DNA from 4 places in the Pseudodesulfovibrio profundus genome. Region 1 is predicted to be linked to each of the others. Evidence: predicted binding sites of a transcription regulator. Region 1 holds the regulator's gene; each other region holds the start of a gene.
The links. Region 1 encodes sigma-54, which starts transcription at its own class of promoters, with help from an activator protein. Its sites were predicted from a motif close to CTGGCACGGNNNNTGCTT; they were not measured.

Region 1 (3,121 bases):
CATTGATCGTATCGTTGCAGAGGGCAATGTCCGTGCAGAGAAAGGAACATCCAAAGGATCCTGCGGAAAGCTGACGTATTATGTTTCCAGTCAGCTCCTCAAGATGGAAGACAACCCCAAACTTCAGGATGGTTCCAACAGCCTGAGTGGTAACGTTATCAATTTTTATGCACGTGAAAACCGTAGTGAAGTTGTCGGTGGTGACGGAAAGCGTGTGCGGGCTGTCTTCATGACCCCGGAAGGCGTGAAGGTACCATAATGTCACAGGGTCTTGTTGCTGCTGATCTGTCCAAGCGATATGGGCAAAAAGAGGTTGTTCACTCTATCAACCTAGAGTTGAACCCCCAGGAGGTCGTTGGGTTGTTGGGGCCAAATGGCGCAGGCAAGACGACCACCTTTTACATGCTCGTTGGCATTGTCAAACCTAATACAGGTAGGGTGACACTGCGTGATGAGCCTCTCACCAATAAACCTCTTCATGAACGCGCCCGAATGGGGGTCAGCTATCTGCCTCAGGAGAGTTCCATTTTCAAAAAACTGTCCGTACGACAGAATCTTGAAATCATATTGGAACAAACAGCTCTGAGCCGAGCAGACCAGAATGCCCGTGCTCAAGAATTGATGGAGATGTTCCGGATTACGAAATTGGCGGATCAACCAGCCATGTTTTTGTCTGGTGGTGAGCGTCGTCGTTTGGAAATCGCTCGGGCGTTGATAATGAATCCGAAGTTTATTCTTCTCGACGAGCCCTTTGCCGGAATCGACCCGATTGCTGTAATCGATATTCAGGAAATCATTTCAGTCTTGAAAAGCATGGGGATCGGTATCCTGATTTCCGATCATAATGTCAGAGAAACCTTGAATATTTGTGATCGGGCATATCTCGTCTATGAGGGAACGGTAATTCTTGAAGGTACGCCAGAGGAGATTGTTGAAGACAGTCAGGCTCGGCAAATTTATCTTGGTGAAGACTTCAGATTGTAGTTTATCAAGCCTTATTTTGATAAGTCGATTTACACTCCATGTAAACGTTGGTACACTTTTTTCATGGGGCGATTGTTTGTAAAATAGTTCATATTTTTCAATAGTTATATTTGCACGCTTGCCACATGGTTTTCAGTGTGTCATAATGATATTCAAGTTATTTGGTTTTTATTAATGGATTCAATTTAGGCAGTATTTGGAAGCATGCCTTAAGGCTGGTATATGGGACTCGAACTTAGACAACAACTCAAGCTCTCGCAGCAACTGGTCATGACGCCTCAGCTGCAGCAAGCCATCAAGCTGCTGCAACTTTCGCGTTTGGAGCTGCTGGAGACTGTTCAGCAGGAATTGATGGAGAATCCGTTTCTGGATGAAGCAGAAACGGAAACTGAAATTCCTGAGCGAGAAGAGTTGACAGAGTCCCAGGCTGAAGAGGAACTTGTTCGGACTGCTGACTGGGAAAACTATCTTGGTGAATTTTCCAGTACATCCAAGCAAGCGGCATCCAGGGACTCTGAAGTCCCGGAAGAAGGGGTGTCGTTTGAAGCTCGCCTGGCATCCAAGCCCTCGCTGGAAGGTCATCTCCACTGGCAGATGCGTTTGTCCAATTTTACTGAGCGAGAGATTGAAATAGGCGAAGCGGTCATAGGGAATATCGATCATAATGGATACCTCCAGGCATCCAATGATGAGATACGATCCATGGTCCCCGCAACGGATGAGGAAATCGACAACCTTGTTCATCGCATTCAGCGCCTCGATCCGGTTGGTGTGTGCGCACGGACCCCCCAAGAGTGTTTGGAAGTGCAGATGGAGGTTCTTGGGTACGACGATCCCATCCTCCAATCCCTTGTCAGGGATCACCTGGAAGACCTCGAAAAGAATCGATACAAGCCGTTGGCGCGGAAGTTCAAGATATCCATGGAAGAACTCAAGGAATATCTTGATCTCATGCAGACACTTGATCCGATGCCCGGTACCAATTTTTCCAGTACTGAACCGCACTATGTAAGTCCTGATGTTTTCGTTTACAAGTATGGTGATGAGTTTGTCATCATTCTGAATGAAGATGGGATGCCGAGACTGCAAATGAATTCTTTCTACATGGACTCCATGCGCGGAGCTGTCGAGAAAGAGAAAGAGTATTTTCAAGAAAAGATGCGTTCTGCAGCCTGGTTGATGAAAAGTCTGTACCAACGGCAGAGAACTTTGTATAAAGTAGTTGAAAGTATTATTCGTTTTCAAAAAGAGTTTTTTGAAGTGGGCGTCACAAAGTTGAAGCCACTCATACTCAAGGAGGTTGCTGAAGACATCGAAATGCATGAATCCACCGTTAGCCGGATTACCACGAGCAAGTATGTTTCCACTCCGCACGGGATATTTGAGTTGAAGTTCTTTTTCAACAGTGCGTTGGATCTTGACGATGGTTCCCAGGTGGGTTCGGAGAGCGTTAAGGCACTCATTAAACAGATGATTGCCGAAGAAGATACGAAGAAACCGTTGAGCGATGAAAAAATTGGCGAAATACTCAAGGATAAGCTTGAGGTGAACATCGCCAGGCGTACCGTAGCCAAGTATCGCTCAGCAATGGGGATTCCATCTTCGTCCAAGCGCAAGCAGTACTTCTGATTTTGAACTTGTTGGACCTATAAACAGGAGGTAGCACATGAACATAAGCTTCACTTTCAAGGATTTTGAGCCGTCCGATCATTTGAAGGGCTATGCACAAAAGCGATTTGAAAAGGTAGGCAAGTTCGTCTCCGACTCCGATGAGGCCGATCTTCAGGTAAACCTGTCGGTCGACAAGTTTCGCCATAAGGCCGATGTTATCCTGAATGCCGATAATATCCATATATCAGCGTATGAAGACTCCGAAGACATGTATGCGACCATTGATATGGTCGTTGACAAGTTGGAAGCACAACTTCGAAAGATGCGTGAAAAGATGAAGTCTCGCGTCCGTTCCGGGCGAGGCAACAAGGTGCAGACCAATTTCTTCGCTTATGAAGAAAGCAATCGGGAGGCCGGACCTACCATTGTTGGCACCGACACATATGAACCCAAGCCAATGTCCATTGATGAGGCTGCATTGCAACTGAATTCGCTCGACAATGATTTCCTCGTATTCCTGAATGCG
Region 2 (3,121 bases), 1.9 Mb from region 1:
TCATACTATGAAGATACCGAGAAGCGGCTGCATGACTGCCGGCTGAATATCGATAAGCGTCAATCGTGAAATGACAAGCCGGGTGGAGGTCTTGCCGGATGGCGATGGGTGATGTTCCGAAAGAGCCTCGGAAAAGGGGCCAACTCGAGGGAGTAGGATCAAATAAAAGCGGCTCGACCTGATGGCCGAGCCGCTGAATCCGTAAAGGAGTATGTTTATCGCTTGATGGTGATGGTCGTGTTGAGGATGGAGTCGGATGTCGTGATGACCTTGGTGTTTGCCTGATAGCCTCGCTGGGTGACGATCATCTTGGCAAACTCTTCGGCCATATCCACGTTACTCATCTCAAGGGTGGAACCCTGGATGGTGCCGCGTCCGCCTTCTTCGGCCACGCCTTCGATGGGATTACCGGACGCTTCGGTGGAGACAAAGTTGTTCCCGCCGTCACGACGCAGTCCCCACTCGCTGTTGAAGCGGTACATGGCGATCTGGTAGAAGTCCTCGGTCTGTCCATTGGAAAAATGTCCCCGCAAAAATCCTTCCCGGCTGATGCTGGTGTTTTGCAGATATCCCCAGGCGAATCCGTCCTGATTCTGGAACAGGGTTGCCGATCCATCGTCAAAACTTGTGGTCGAGCTGATGTCCCGGTTCATACTGGCCAGTGATATGAGGCTGTTGGTGTCGGTTCCGATGCCCGCAATACTGGAGGCTCCCGATTGCCAACTGGACGTGTCGGAGTTCAGGCCCACGTCAAAACTCAGGGTCTGTGTTCCACCTGTGGCTGAGCCATCTTCTCCCAGAGTGACGGTGAATTGGGGGATACCTTCTTCATTGAAGGAAGCAGGTCCCCAGTTGCTGAGATTCTTTCCGTCAGTCCCATTGAGGGAGTAGGCGGACTGGTTGACAACCTCACCTTCGCCATTGAATGTCAGTACCCCGACTCCGGCCAATCCTGCGCCGGAAGTGCCGTAGGCCCCGGAACCATCAGAGGATCCAGGAACAGCAATCAGGTATTCCCAGTACGTATATCCTGGGTTGGCGTTGGAAATGGAGCTGCTGGAAACCGGGTCAAAATACACGGTCAGATCATGCTGGTTTCCGTCTTCATCATAAATATTGAGACTGGACGAGTATGCAGGAAGATTTGATCCAAAAGGAGTGGAGGCTGTTGGGTCGCTGCCATCGTATGCATCCAGCATGGCGAAAAACGGATTATCGGCATTGGTGTAAAGATCGCCAGCCAGAGCATCTAGGTTGGTTATCATGTCGATGCTGGTTGATGCACGAGGCTCAGATCGGACCAGTCGTGTGGTTTGACCGTTTGCCATTACGTCCTGATAGGGAAGTTGAACATCCGTGGCAGAACTGGAGACAGTACCTGTTTCCCTGTCAATGGCGTATCCCTGCAACCGATAGCCGCTCGGGTCCACAAGGTATGCTTCATTGTTGAAGCGGAAATTTCCTGCCCTGGTGTAGTGGGTTGCGCCGGTACCGGTTACGGTGTCACCGACCTTGCGCACTCCGAAGAAGCCGTTGCCGGTGATAGCCATATCCGTTGACGTGTTGGAGCTTTCCAGCCCGCCTTCTCTGAAAATGCTGCGAATGTCGCCAACAGCCACGCCCTTGCCTATCTGGCTCGCGCTGTATGCGCCGGATTCGTATCCTGCGCTGCCGGTGGCCATTTGCTGGCTGAGCAGATCGGTGAACTGGGCGTCTGCCCGCTTGTATCCGACAGTGCTGACATTGGCGAGATTATTGCCAATGACCTGCATTCTGTCACCGTGAGCCACGACGCCTGTCGCGCCCACATACATTGTTGAAAAACTCATACTTCCTCCAATCCGGTCCCATCCGGATGCGGTGTGGGAATCATCGGGAGACCAATCCCGGCAATAAATTCCCTATTCCTTCTCGGTGTGGATAAAGCAAGCGGTGTGCCACTGAGAAAACGTAATCATACCGGAGGTAAACATTCAGAAAGGATAGGCACAACCTGCCTATCAATTCACTTGCGTTGTGTGGAGTCGGTGCGTACTGTGTCCAATCCATAGGAAAGTGACGCTAACAAGAAAAACATGGAGAAAAGACATATGAAACGGATTATTACCCTGCTTGGTACTACCCTGTTAGGCCTCATGCTGCTCACCGGCTGTAATCAGCAACAGGAACCGGGCGTCACCATCGGCGTCGTCGATGAAGCTGCCGCATTCCAGAATAACAAAGTGGCCAGCCAGGCCATGGAATATCTGAAGCAGCTTGGCGAGCCCATGCAGGCCAAGGCCGAAGCCGCTTACAACGCCATGCAGGAAGATCAGACCGAAGAGAACGTTGCCGCCTACAAGAAGGCCATGGGCGAGTTGCAGCAGTCCATGCAGGGCGAGCAGCAGCGCGTTGTGGCACTCGTGGATGCCAAGTTCCGTGAAGCGCTTGAGACCTACCGCAAGGACAACGGCCTGACCGTCATCCTCAGCAAGGGTTCTGTGCTTTCTTCTGGAGAGACTGTTGATATCACCGCTGATATCGTTGCTGCCATGGATGCCATGACCGTGGATTTCGAGCTGCCCAAGCAGCCTGAAGCCGCCCCTGAAGCTGCACCGGAAACGGAAGGCGAACAGGCTCAGTAGTCTGACTCATCTCAGAAAGTAAAAGGGTTGCCCGAATCTCGGGCAACCCTTTTTTGTTGATATATACTGTGCTTCAGGCTGACTCTAGTCCTCGACAAAGGTATGAATTTCCTCGTGGGCTTTGGTGAGGTTTGCATCGAAATCTTCAAACAACTTCTTTGTCTTTTCCAGGTCGTTGTTCTTTGCCGCCTGTTCCATGTTCAAGGCGAGGTTGACCAGTCTTTCGGCACGGATCACGCCGCACATCCCCTTGAGGGAGTGGGCAAGCCGGGATGCCGCGTCAATGTCACCGGCCTGCAACGCCTCGGCAAGAGATTTGTTTCGTTCAGGACTATCCTCAAGAAATGCCGCCAGTAATTCCCGGGCCAGTTCCATGTCATCCGCCAGACTTTGCAGGAAACGTTGGGAATCAAATATTTGTTCTTTCATAAAAATACTCCATTTCGTGAATCCCTATCATTCCTGTGACCGTAATGAAAGTATAATGACGCGTATTG
Region 3 (3,121 bases), 560 kb from region 1:
TTGTGATGTCGAGCAGGTTTCGACCGATGAAATCAACATGCACAAGCTTGAACATGGCCGCCTCGACGCCATGGCCGCAGAATATGGCAATGGCTTGTATCTCTCCCGAAAGCTCGGCTTCAAGCGGGTCACACCACTTCGCGACCTTGAGATCAAGAGCGATGGTCTCTACATCATTTTCAACAAGGAAACCGTTGAAGCCTCTTTCGTTGACAGGTTTTCCCAAGAATTGACGCGATTCAAGGAAACGGAAACCTACAGTAGTATCTACAAGCGTTACTTCGAGTAGCTCTTCGCCGGAACACCCTGCCCCCATACATTTTTTTTCTGGACCGGATTGACATTCCGGACATGAAGCGTAGTGTTTTATCAAACAAGCTGCATCTACAACGACACGACGCGCCATGAAATTGCCATTTATCAAAGATTCCACCCTCGACTATTTCCGACAGGCCAAAGAGCACGGCCTGCCCTTCTGGGAACGCCTGCACGGGTATGTATACGGCCGCTGGTGTTATCACTATATCGGCCTTGCCGGGGACAAGGATCCCTGGTGGCGCTACCTATGGGCGCCTCTTGTCTTTTTCATCGACAAGATGACGCCGTTCGTTCCGTCGGAAAGAAATAAAGTCGGTGACCCCAATCAGGAAAAACCGACATGGGGCGACACCTATCACGGCAAAGTCATGCCACTTGGCGAGGTATCCAAACTCGTCACCATCAACAGGCCGGTCAACACCGAGGTGCCGGAACAGGTCTTGCCCTACACCCGCGCAAAGGAAATCATCCTGCGAAATCCCGAGCGGATAGTGCTTCTGGATTGTCCATGTCGAACCGGCATGAAATCACCCTGCAAACCCATTGATGTCTGTCTGCTGATCGGCGATCCGTTTGCATCGTTCATGCGCGAACACCATCCCGACAAGACCCGCGACATCACAGCGGAAGAAGCCCTTCGCATCCTGAAGGCGGAAAATGCCCGGGGCCATGTATCCCATGCATTTTTCAAGGATGTAATGATTGGTCGGTTCTACGCCATTTGCAACTGTTGCTCGTGTTGCTGCGGCGCCATGAAAGCCCAGATCAACGGAGTCCACATGCTGTGTTCCTCCGGCTATCTGGCCGAGGTAAATGACGAAAATTGCGTAAAGTGCGGCATCTGTGCCGGGAAGTGCCAATTCAAGGCCATCGGTTTCAACAAGGATTCCGCCTTCATCCGTGAGGACAAATGCATGGGGTGCGGCGTGTGCGTGGAAGCGTGCGCCAAAGATGCTCTCACTTTGCGCACCGCCCCTGAAAAAGGCGAACCGCTTCTGGTAGATAGACTGTGATCAGAATGGAATTTTTTTCTCCTATCAGTAAATTCTTTCACTGAACCAGAAATATATGCCCTCTATGAATATTGGAGTATTTTAGTCCGAATCTATTTTTTTTAGATATTTTTCTCGTATACTCCATTAACACAGTCTGTAAATCGACAACGACCACCAGCAAAACCTATTGATTCCAGACAATTAAACATTCCAACGATTTCTTCTGTCTCGTGGCATGCTCTTTGCTTTTACTTTGATGCCAATCAAGTAATTCTCAGGAGACAAGTATGCAGAGAGCCAGAAACCATAAGAACAGACGCGGGTCTTCCATCGTAGAGGTCGCGCTCCTGTTGCCCATATTCATGATGATCATGATGGGTGTTATGGATTTCGCTCGCCTCTACTGGACACAAAGTGTCGTCCGTGGCGCCGCCTATGAAGGTGTCCGGGCTGCCATACTTGCAGAAACCACCAATACACAGGTCGAATCAATAATCCTCAGTGAGTTGAGCATCGGTGGCGTGGAAGCCACACCATCAGTTACAGTCGGCACCCGTGAACCCCAACAGCCGGTTGACGTGACCGTTGCCGTGCCGTTCACATTCCTCGCCATCGATCGACTGATCCCCCCGCTTGGCGGTGTCAATCAGGTTACCGCTACGGCCGTTATGACCCATGAGAGGTAGCCGTATGCGCAGAAACGAGACTCACAAGCAAGGAGTGGCAATAGTCGAATTTGCATTGATCATGGGCATTCTCCTCGTGCCGCTCATGGCCGGTGTTTGGGACGTATCCAAGTTCATCGACATCAATCAGATTCTTACCCGAGCCGCCAGAGAAGGCGTTGTGCTCGCCTCTCGCGGCAAGGAACCAACCGAGACAATTCAAAATTATGTGGAATCGGCAGGGCTGGACCCAAGCCATCTGACTGTCACTATCACGCACGGTACCGATGACATCAACTTCGGACAGGAAGTGAGTGTTGTATTGACTTTTGATTTTTCCGGTTACACCATCTTTCCATGGGAAGATATCATCCCGCAGGGCCTGTCAACCGCAGCCTTCGCAAAGGTGGAGTAAAACATGCAACACAGACTGCAATCATTCATCCGACAGGAAAGAGGCGTCGCCAGCGTCATGGTGGCCCTTGGCATGACAGCTCTTCTTGGGCTGGCCGCGCTGGCCATCGACATAGGTCAGATTCACCTGAAGCGCGGAGCTCTGCAAACCGCCGCAGACACAGGCGCGCTGGCAGGAGCAAGCTCCATGATGTCCGAAGGACATGAATTCGCCAAGATTCGATCAGTCGTTACCAACTACGCCACACGAAACATGGTCGCCGACGACAAGCCCGCACAAGCACTGACCAACGCGGATATCGTCTTCATGAAGGACGGCGTTCCAACAGAAATCAACCCCAATCAGGTTGAAGTGACCGTCACTCTCAGCGCTGAACGCGGCAATCCGCTGAATCTTTACTTCGGCAGGATTCTCGGCATTAACACAGTCGATGTCCAGGTTGTCGCCCGTGCCGGGATCGTAGGCATTTGTTCAAGCAAGTGCGTAAAGCCGTTTGTCGTTCCGACCAAGTTTGAATGGGATGACACTGCCGCTCCCGGAACCAAGTACTATAATAACGGCGAAATGGACGTAGATAGCCCAGAAGAAGTCAACTCGGTCAACGTTATCGGCTACGGCCAAGACGACATTGGCACATCCATCATCATCAAGCCCGGCGATCCTCAGCTTGCCATTGTTCCCGGTCAGTACAACCTTGTGGACCTGCCGCCTGCTAATAAGGGGGCTCC
Region 4 (3,121 bases), 1.8 Mb from region 1:
ACGGTATTGAGCGGATCGTGCTCAAGGAAGTCCCTTCGGTGAAGCGCGTCGAAGCCGTGGACTAGCCCTTGAGGCATGTGACCATCATGGTCTTGCCTTTGCCCGTTTGAAATTTATTGAATTGAATACTGGGTACCATGATGGTGCCACGCTTTCGGTCGCTACGAGCATATGCTCAAGGGCCGAGACAGGAGATACATACGATGACGAAAATTGTTTCCCGGTTCGCGCCAAGTCCAACCGGCTATCTGCATATCGGCGGTGCCCGTACCGCTCTGTTTTCATGGCTTCTGGCCCGGTCCTCGGGCGGCAAGTTCCTGCTGCGTATCGAAGATACAGACAGGGAGCGCTCTACACAGGAAGCAACGGATGCCATTATCGATTCCATGCAGTGGCTGGGCCTGGAGCATGACGGCGAGATCGTCTTTCAGTCCACCCGGGCGGACCGTCACAATGAAGTTATCGATCAGTTGATTGAAAACGGCCACGCCTACTACTGCCAGTGCTCCAAGGAAGAAGTGGATGCCATGCGCGAGAAGGCGATGAAAGAGGGCCGCAAGCCGAAATACGATGGTAGCTGTCGTGCCAAGGGCCTGACCGAAGGCGTTGTGCGCCTCAAGGCTCCTGAAGAAGGACACACCGGCTTCGTTGATATGGTCAAGGGCCCCATCAACGTGGAAAACGTCGAGATGGACGATATGATCCTGCGTCGAAGCGATGGATCGCCGACCTACAACCTCGCCGTTGTGGTAGATGATCACGACATGGGGATCAACACGGTGCTGCGTGGCGATGACCACGTCAACAATACCCCTCGTCAGATCCTGATTTACCGGGCAATGGGCTGGGATGTACCGCAGTTCGGTCATGTTCCCATGATCCTTGGACCGGACAAGAAGAAACTTTCCAAGCGTCATGGCGCACTTTCGGTCATGGAATACGAGAAAATGGGCTACCTGCCTGAAGCGGTGTGCAACTATCTCGCCCGCCTCGGTTGGTCCCATGGCGATCAGGAACTCTTCACCATGGATGAAATGATCGAGTTGTTCTCCACCGACAATCTCGGCAAGTCGCCGTCTGTCTTTGACCTGACTAAATTCGAGTGGGTCAATGGACAGTACATGCAGAAAGCCGATCCTGAGTACCTGGCCGGGTTGCTGTGTGAATTCCTGGATCGTGAGGGAGCCGAGCCTGTCGATAAGGCGTTGTTCGCTCAGATTGCGCCGTTGTTGCAGCCCAGAGCCAAGTCCATCGTGGATATGCTGGAGCAGTCCCGTCCGTTTATCGTCAAGTCCGATTTCCTTCCCTACGACGAAAAGGCCGTGAAGAAATTCCTCACCGAGGAATCCAAGCCGCTGTTGGAAGAGATTGCCGAGCGCATCGAAGCCATGGACGAGTACACGGAGAAGGCGCTGGAAGATGTCCACCGGCAGTTCCTTGAAGACAAGGATATCAAGTTCAAAGTCATTGCCCAGCCCATTCGGGTCGCCATTGTTGGCAAGACCCAGTCTCCCGGTCTGTTCGAGACCATGATGGTTCTTGGCAAGGAAGAAACGCTGGCACGCATGAAGCGGGCTGTTGAACTGTAATTCCTTTTTCCTATATCAATGCACGAAGCCCCTGTCGGATGATCCGGCAGGGGCTTCTTTTGGGAGAGGATGAATGTTGCGCGTCTATCGAAAATTATTTCAGGTCGTTCTTCATGCTCTTGAAGGTCTGTTCGTCAATCTCACCGTTGGCATACCGTCTTTTGAGAATGGCCTCGGGGCTGGGTGTGTCGGTGGGCGTGGCAGGTTTTTTCAACATGCGCACGACGAAATAGATGATGAGGCCGATAATGAGCAATTGGAAGATGGAGCCCATGTGAAACGGCATGAATCCGCCACCCCATCCATGCCCGGCGCCCTGAAAGAATCCTGGGCCGCTACACCAACTATTGAAGCTCGATAAAAATTCCATCTGTCCTCCTTGCTTTTGCTTAAAGGAGAGCAGTATGTGTGCCAAACTTTATCAGCTTAAATATCAATTGGTTGTCGATTTATAGCATTTAGCGCGATGTGCACTTGTGCATCATATTGCATGCTCTTGTGTGTCATAGTTGCACATGAGGGTGATTGGTGTGGCTACAGCGGAAGCTCAATGATGAAGGTTGCCCCATTGCCCGGTTCCGACTCCACCCAGATGGTCCCATTGTAGTGCTTGACGATCTCTCGGGAGATGGCAAGCCCGAGTCCGGCTCCGTGCGGCTTGCTGTCAGAAGGCCCTGTGTTGCCAGCCTGATGAAAGACATCAAAGATACGATCCTGCTCCAACGTGTCGATGCCAGGCCCTGTGTCTTTCACCTCAAAGCGAAGCATGCCTGCCTCTGTGACGTAAGTGGAAAACGTAACACTGCCTCTGGCTGTGAACTTGGCTGCATTGGTCAGGAGATTGAGTAGCACCTGGGTCATACGGTCGGCATCGACGACGATGTCAGGCAAGTTGCTGCTGGTATTCGTGACCAGATCAATGGTCGGGTGTTCTTCGAACTGCCCCTTCACTGCATTGGTCGCATTTCGGGCCAGGGTGGCCGCATTGATCGGTTCATCCCGCCATTCAGTGTAGCCCATTTCAATCTTGTTGAGGTCAAGGACATCGTTGATGAGCCGGGTCAATCGGTTGCCTTCATGAATGAGGATGTTCAGGTTCTCGACTATCTGCGCACCCTTGGTCAGAAGCTTTGGGTTTCCTTTTGCAAGCGGCCAGAAATTGTTGGCGAAATTCTTGAGAATGAGTTTGGAGAACCCGAGGAGGGAGGTCAACGGGGTGCGAAGCTCATGCGATACCGATGAGACAAGCGCAGACTTGGTCCTGTCCAGTTCGCGTAGCTGCTGATTGACTTTTTCCGTGTCTTCCTTGGCCTTGGTGAGAGTCTCTTCCATCTCCTTTCGGTAGGTAATGTCCCGAATGAGCCAGACCGCCCCCTGGTACTGCGATGTCTTGCCAATGGGAGAAATGCGAGCTTCAAACCATCGGTGTCCGCTCAGGACATTCATGTCGTATTCAATGGTCTGGACAGTGCCGGTGCGCATGCATGTTTCATTGACCAGAAAGAAACGGTCCGCAGTCTTGGTGTCCATGA

Region 2: a site for sigma-54 is predicted at 1,924-1,941, ahead of DPRO_RS10750 (flagellar hook protein FlgE). Genes of this name have one in related genera too.
Region 3: a site for sigma-54 is predicted at 1,544-1,561, ahead of DPRO_RS18570 (TadE/TadG family type IV pilus assembly protein). Genes of this name have one in related genera too.
Region 4: a site for sigma-54 is predicted at 1,987-2,004, ahead of DPRO_RS13005 (SHOCT domain-containing protein). Genes of this name have one in related genera too.

The regions. Positions count from the first base shown of each region.
Region 1 covers NZ_LT907975.1:344,827-347,947, forward strand. The annotation lists gene DPRO_RS01660 (LptA/OstA family protein) at 1-259, shown strand, start outside; gene lptB (LPS export ABC transporter ATP-binding protein) at 259-984, shown strand; gene rpoN (RNA polymerase factor sigma-54) at 1,207-2,613, shown strand; gene hpf (ribosome hibernation-promoting factor, HPF/YfiA family) at 2,651-3,121, shown strand, end outside.
Region 2 covers NZ_LT907975.1:2,272,078-2,275,198, forward strand. The annotation lists gene DPRO_RS10750 (flagellar hook protein FlgE) at 216-1,829, opposite strand; gene DPRO_RS10755 (OmpH family outer membrane protein) at 2,091-2,624, shown strand; gene DPRO_RS10760 (Hpt domain-containing protein) at 2,709-3,053, opposite strand.
Region 3 covers NZ_LT907975.1:3,958,603-3,961,723, reverse strand. The annotation lists gene DPRO_RS18580 (substrate-binding periplasmic protein) at 1-289, shown strand, start outside; gene DPRO_RS18575 (4Fe-4S binding protein) at 405-1,331, shown strand; gene DPRO_RS18570 (TadE/TadG family type IV pilus assembly protein) at 1,601-1,999, shown strand; gene DPRO_RS18565 (TadE/TadG family type IV pilus assembly protein) at 2,004-2,393, shown strand; gene DPRO_RS18560 (pilus assembly protein TadG-related protein) at 2,397-3,121, shown strand, end outside.
Region 4 covers NZ_LT907975.1:2,756,536-2,759,656, forward strand. The annotation lists gene DPRO_RS12995 (NifU family protein) at 1-65, shown strand, start outside; gene gltX (glutamate--tRNA ligase) at 204-1,589, shown strand; gene DPRO_RS13005 (SHOCT domain-containing protein) at 1,684-1,959, opposite strand; gene DPRO_RS13010 (ATP-binding protein) at 2,124-3,121, opposite strand, start outside.